One region of the Anaeromassilibacillus sp. 1001302B_160321_C8 genome, then DNA from elsewhere that is predicted to be linked to it. Evidence: predicted binding sites of a transcription regulator. Region 1 holds the regulator's gene; the other holds the start of a gene.
What was found. Region 1 encodes Rex, which represses fermentation and respiration genes when NADH is low (regulators of the CRP and FNR family bind a similar motif). Its sites were predicted from a motif close to ATTGTTAANNNNTTAACAAT; they were not measured.
Positions count from the first base shown of each region.

Region 2: a site for Rex is predicted at 1,550-1,569, ahead of I2E77_RS00120 ((2Fe-2S) ferredoxin domain-containing protein). Genes of this name have one in related genera too.

Region 1 is NZ_JADNJD010000023.1:20,179-23,505, forward strand. Features, by position in the region: gene adhE (bifunctional acetaldehyde-CoA/alcohol dehydrogenase) at 1-1,037, opposite strand, end outside; gene I2E77_RS12630 (redox-sensing transcriptional repressor Rex) at 1,296-1,946, opposite strand; gene I2E77_RS12635 (NADP-dependent isocitrate dehydrogenase) at 2,014-3,228, opposite strand; gene I2E77_RS12640 (aconitate hydratase) at 3,263-3,327, opposite strand, start outside.
Region 2 is NZ_JADNJD010000001.1:24,324-27,650, forward strand. Features, by position in the region: gene I2E77_RS00105 (hypothetical protein) at 1-61, shown strand, start outside; gene I2E77_RS00110 (CPBP family intramembrane glutamic endopeptidase) at 112-867, shown strand; gene I2E77_RS00115 (hypothetical protein) at 934-1,434, shown strand; gene I2E77_RS00120 ((2Fe-2S) ferredoxin domain-containing protein) at 1,655-1,903, shown strand; gene I2E77_RS00125 ([Fe-Fe] hydrogenase large subunit C-terminal domain-containing protein) at 1,961-3,327, shown strand, end outside.

The sequences.
Region 1 (3,327 bases):
CTCTGCTCCGCAATCCAGCAGGCGGGCTTGCCGACAACGTCCGGATTGACCGCCTGCGTCTGTGGGTTGATGACAAAATGGGAGACCTTTTCGATTTCCTCCCCTTGCAGGAAATAGCAGTTGTTTGCTTTCATAATGCGTTCGAATTCGTCCGCAATCTCTTCGTCCACAATGACGGCCTGCTCGGAGGCGCAGATCATGCCGTTGTCAAAGGTCTTGGAGAGCATCAGATCCGTGCAGGCTCGTTCCAACCGGGCGGTCTTTTCGATATAGCAGGGGACGTTTCCGGGTCCAACGCCCAGCGCCGGCTTTCCCGTGCTGTAGGCCGCGCGGACCATGCCGCTGCCGCCAGTCGCCAGGACCAGGGATACGCCCGGATGGTTCATCAGCGCATTGGTGGCCGCGATCGACGGCGCAGTGATCCACTGGATGCAGTCCGCCGGGGCCCCGGCCTTGACCGCCGCGTCGCGCATCACCCGGGCCGCCTCGACGGAGGACTTCTGCGCGCTGGGATGGAACCCAAAGATGATGGGATTGCGCGTCTTCATACAGATCAGCGATTTGAACAGGGTGGTGGAGGTGGGATTGGTCACCGGGGTGACGCCGGCGACGACCCCCACCGGTTCCGCCACCTCCACATAGTCCTCCAGCTCGTTTTCTTCTATGATGCCGACCGTCTTCTGGCCTTTGATGGAGTGCCAGATGTATTCGGTGGCAAAAATATTTTTGATGATTTTGTCTTCCACAACGCCGCGCCCGGTCTCCTCATAGGCGAGCTTTGCCAGGCGCACGTGTTGATCCAGACCCGCCAGCGCCATGGCGTGGACAATGTTGTCCACCTGCTCCTGATCCATGTCCATAAAGGCAAGCAAGGCTTTTTGGGCCCGCTGCACCAGCTCATCGATCATCCCTTGGGCGTCCATTGCGGCATCTGCCGCGGCTTCGCGTGCATGCGCTTCTACGGCAACATCGGTCTCCGATTCCGGGATTCCCGCCCTTTTTACCACGGGAACCTTCTTTGCTTTCTCGTCAGGCATCCTATTTTCCTCCCACTTTGTATTTGCTGGTAGTATCTCCGGACGGGGGAAAAATATGCCGGATAGAATATGGCGCTTGCGTCTAGCGGCTTTATGCGGCGAAAATAGATTTTGGTGCGGTACATGGACGATTTCCCGAAGAAATGGCACGCGAGAAGCCCGGAAACGGGAATACAAGCCTATAATTATGCAGGAATGATAAAAAGAGGGTAAGTTCCTTGGCAGGAACCTACCCTCTATTGGATATAATTTTTATGATTATTTTGTGGTGCGCATGGGATCATTTGTGATGCGGTAACAGAGCGTCATCAGGCTGTCGTTCAGATGGACATTCTCCACAATGGCGTCCCCATATTTCATGTTGATGTCATAGTGGCTGAAATTCCAGAAACAGCGGATTCCCAGCGCATACAAGCGGTCGCTCAAGGATTCCACCGCGCTGCGCGGAACACAGAGAACGGCCATAGTCGGCTTTTCAAGGTTGCAGAACCGCTCCAGGGTGTCAATGTTGCGCACAGTGAGACCATTGATGGTCCGGCCGATTTTGGCGTCGGCATTGTCAAAGATTCCCGCCAGTGTGAAGCCCTCTGTCTCAAAGGAGAGATGGGAGGCGATCGCTTGGCCCAGGTTGCCCGCGCCGATCAAAACCGCTTTGTATGCGTGGGAGAGCCCGAGGATGTTTCCGATCTCTGTACAAAGCTGATCCACCATGTAGCCGTATCCCTGCTGCCCGAACCCGCCGAAGCAGTTGAGATCCTGACGAATCTGGGAGGCGGTGAGCCCCAGCTTTGCCGAAAGCTCGGTGGAGGAAATGCGCGTGACGCCCTTTTCCCGCAAAAGCTTGAGAAACCGATAGTAGCGGGGAAGCCGCCGGATAACGGACATGGAGATGTTTTCCCGTTTTGGCATAATTCGTAAGGTCCTTTCTATTTGAGAAAAAGAAAGCCGGTAAAGGTTGCGCCTTATACGAAGGAGATCAGAGCATCGCTGCGAGGCGCTTATCAATCTCCTTCAGGAAGGTCTCCGTGTCCACAGTGGTCTTGTTCGGCAGCTTGGAGAGGCTGGCCAGGTCGCCGGTCATCACGCCTTCTTCAATGGTCTGGATGGAGGCGCGCTCCAATTTATCCGCGAAGTCCATCAGGGCGGAGTTGCCGTCCAGCTCGCCGCGCTTGCGCAGGGCGCCCGTCCAGGCGAACAGGGTTGCCATGGAGTTCGTGGAGGTCTTTTCGCCCTTCAGATGTTTATAGTAATGGCGCTGCACGGTGCCGTGCGCTGCCTCATATTCATATACGCCATCCGGGGAAACCAGGACGCTGGTCATCATAGCCAGGCTGCCGTATGCCGTGGCGACCATGTCGCTCATCACGTCGCCGTCGTAGTTTTTGCATGCCCAGATATAGCCGCCCTCGGAGCGGATGACGCGGGCCACTGCGTCGTCAATCAGGGTGTAGAAATATTCGATGCCCGCCGCATCAAATTTCTCTTTGTACTCCGCGTCGAAGATTTCCTGGAAGATGTCCTTGAAGCGGTGATCGTACTGCTTGGAAATGGTATCCTTGGTTGCAAACCAGAGGTCCTTTTTCTCGTCCAAAGCGTAGTTAAAGCAGGAGCGCGCAAAGCTGCCGATGCTCTTGTCCAGGTTATGGACGCCCTGGATGATGCCGCTGGATGTCTGGAAATCGTGGATGGTCGCGCGGGTCTCCTTGCCGTCCGCATCCGTGACGACCAGCTCTGCCTTGGAGCCTGCGGGCACCTGCATCTCCACATTGCGGTATACGTCGCCGTAAGCATGACGCGCAATGGTGATCGGCTTTGTCCAGGTGGGGATGAACGGGGTGATGCCTTTTACCAGGATCGGGGTGCGGAAAACCGTGCCGTCCAGCATGGCGCGGATGGTGCCGTTCGGAGACTTCCACATCTCTTTGAGGTTATACTCCTCCACACGGGCAGCATTCGGCGTGATGGTGGCGCACTTGACGGCCACACCATATTTCTTGGTAGCGTTGGCGCTGTCCACGGTCACCTGGTCGTTGGTCTCGTCGCGGTGCTTCAGACCGAGGTCGTAATACTCGGTTTTCAGGTCGATATAGGGCGTGAGCAGGATATCCTTAATCATCTTCCAGATGATGCGGGTCATCTCGTCGCCGTCCATCTCCACCAGCGGGGTGGTCATAGGAATTTTATTGGCCATGGGGAATCCCTCCATTTATTTTATATAGTTTAAATTATTTGGATTGCTCTCTTGTATAGTTCAGCAGGCCGCCGGCAAGGACCATTTCGCGCTGGCGTG
Region 2 (3,327 bases), on a different contig from region 1:
CGGTGTAATCTACTATATCATTACCCGCCTGATGCTGAAAAAGAAGCTCAATTTGGAGTAACTTCGGGTTAATTGGCAGTAACCTGCCCGCAAAACGATAGGAGGAACGACATGCACGGTCCCATATACGTCCGGCGCTATTTGCTGAATCTGGCGCGGCTGGGGGTCACGACCGGCCTGGCCGTCGGGCTGTTTGGGACGGCAGCCCTCCTCCTGGCGGGCAGGTTTTTTGCTGCCTATGGCGATCTGTTGTTTTTGGCGGCCGTGCTGCTGCCGGTTTTGGTCTGTCTGCTGGGCTTTGAAAAGAAGCCTCTCCGGGCGGTGGGGCTCACCGCGCGGCGTTGCGATCCCGGCGATTTCTTCTTCGGGATGCTCTGGGCGGCGATTGGGTTTCTTGGAATTCTGTGGGTTGCATTCCTTCTGACGGAGCGAAATGACGTTTGGATCGCCCTGCTCCAGGGCGCCAGCATCCCCCGCCTGGCCCACTATCTCATCGTTGGCTTTTGTGAGGAGCTGCTCTTCCGCGGATACCTGTTTCAGAACTTGTTCTGCGAGTGGCCCTTTTGGAGGAGGAGCCTGCTCTCCGCGGCGGTCTATCTGTTGCCTCACAGCTTGTGTGCAGGCGGGAACGATTTCCCGGCGCTCCTGTTTGTGTGTTTGTTTGGGCTCCTGGCGAATTATCTGACATATTGCACGGGAAGCATTTGGATGGGTGTCGGGTTTCACGGGATGTGGAACCTGTTGGCTGCAACCTGTTTTTGTTGCCCAGAGACCCAAGAAATTGCCGCGCCGCTGTTCCTCCTGTTGTCCTTTCCGCTGTTCCGCGGCCTGTTTCACCGGCGGGGGCGGCGCGCCCAAGCCAGCTGATCCAGCCCCTTGTATTTTTCCACAGAAAGGGATATACTGGAAGCGGTACATGGGGGACGGCACCCATTGCAAAAAACAGGGCATGTACATTTCCCACACGGAGAGGGGACGATACCCATCGAACGGACCATTGTTGTGGAGGACGGATGGGGGAATCGCTGTGAATCCACCTATCCGCGCCGGGCGAAACAATTGGTAAAAAAGGGTAGGGCACGCTTTGTCGGCCCGGACCGGATCCGCCTTGCGTGTCCGCCAGTCGAAACATTGGAGGATATAGCGATGAGCGATATGCAGATTTCCGCACAGGATATTTTGGCACGGATCGACCGCATCTTAGACGATACGGCGTATTTGAAAGACGCCTTTACCACGATTGAAAAGATCCCGCAGGGGGACAATGCCACGGAGACCGCCCGGCTGAAGGCCGAAGCGGTGGAGCGCATGGTCCAATCCCGGGAGAAGACCCATCGCCAGGCGCTTCGCCTGTTGGAATCCCTCGCCTGGGAGTCCGATGAGGAAGCCGGGGAGGACGAAGAAAGCAGCGGCGAGGACGAGACAGAAGAATAAAATCCCAGAGGGCGCGCCCGCGAAAAGCGGGCGCGCCTTTTCCATGCATTTCCTTTGCAGATTCCAGGGGAAATGATGAAATTTCGCATAAATTCTCTTGTCAGAAAACCACCCAAATGTTATAATATAGACAAAATTACGCGGCGGAACTTTTTTGCCTTTTTGAAAGATTGCCGCGTGAAACAAGCAGCAGGGGAGCACCCCAGGAGGAAATGAGAGTATGGAAATAACAATTTGTATCGGCAGTTCCTGCCACCTGAAAGGATCCCGCGATGTCATCAGCATCTTTCAACGCCTGGTTTCGATGAACCATCTGGAAGATAAGATCGACCTGAAGGGCTCCTTCTGTATGGGGGAGTGCACCAACAACGGCGTCTGCGTCTGTTTGGACGGGGAACGCTTTAAGGTCACCCCGCTGGAAACAGAGGCCTTTTTTAACCGCGAAGTCATGAAACGGCTGGAGAAGTAACGCTCCAAGGAGTATCAACGGGGAGTCCCCCTAAGTATGTAGGATAGGTGATGACAAATGAGTATTATTGGCTTGCAGAAAGCAAATTGCAAAAACTGCTATAAATGTGTGAAGGTTTGCCCGGTCAAATCCATCAAGGTAGAAAATGAACAGGCGAAAATCATCGACCGCGACTGCATCCTCTGCGGCACCTGCCTGGAGCAGTGCCCGCAGAACGCTAAGACGGTGGCGAGCGATGTCGCCCTGGTCAAGCAGATGATGAAGAGCGGCGAGCGGGTCATCCTTTCGATTGCCCCGTCGTACTATGGATGCTTTGATTTTGAAGATGTCCATCAGTTTGCGGGTGCGATGAAGGCGCTCGGTTTCTATGGCGTTTCGGAGACCGCGGAGGGCGCGGCGTATGTGACGGCGGAGTACCACCGCATCATGCAGGAGAACAGCATGAAGAATATCATTTCGACCTGCTGCCCGTCCGTCAACCGTTTGATTGAATTGTACTATCCGTCCCTGGTGGACCAAATGGCGCCGGTCGTTTCCCCGATGATCGCGCACGGCCGCCTGCTCAAGCAGAGCTACGGCCCCGGGACGCGCGTCGTGTTTGCAGGCCCCTGCATTGCGAAGAAGGACGAGGCCGCCGACATCCGCCACAACAACGAGATCGACGCGGTGCTGACCTTTGAGGAGCTCGGCGCCTGGCTGAAGGAGGAGCACATTTCCTTTGCCAACGCCGAATCTGCGACGTTCCTCAACCCGAGCTCGAAGATCCTGCGCATGTACCCGATCGAGGAGGGTATCCTCGCATCCTTGCGCTCCAGGGGCGACATCGGCGATTGGAAGCTCCTGTCCGTTTCCGGCTCCGGCGCCTGCATCGACCTGTGCCGCGCCATGGAACGCGGCGAGCTCGACCACTGCTTCATTGAAATCAACATGTGCCGCGACGGCTGCGTCAACGGCCCCGGTTCCGGCACGGATACCGTTTCCCGCTTTGCCTCCCGCGTCCGGATCCGCGATTATGCATATGAGGATGCGGAGTCCTATCCGAACCTGCCGGAGACCATCCCGATGCAGATGCAGTTCGTGGACCGCTCCAGCAAAGAGGACATCCCGGACGAGGAGACGATCCGCGCGATCCTGGCAAAGATCGGCAAGAACGGCCCGGAGGACGAACTCAACTGCGGCTCCTGCGGCTACCCGACCTGCCGCGCAAAGGCCATCGCCGTTTACCAGGGCAAGGCCGAGCTACATATGTGCATGCCGTACATGAAGGAGCGTGCGGAGTCCCTGAGCAACTGCGTGCTTTCGGAGACGCCGAACGTCACCATCATTGTGGACAGCGATTTGAATATCATCGAATTTAACGCCGCGGCGGAGCGCACGTTCCGCATCAGCCGCCATGAGGCGCTGCAAAAGTGCATCTACGAGCT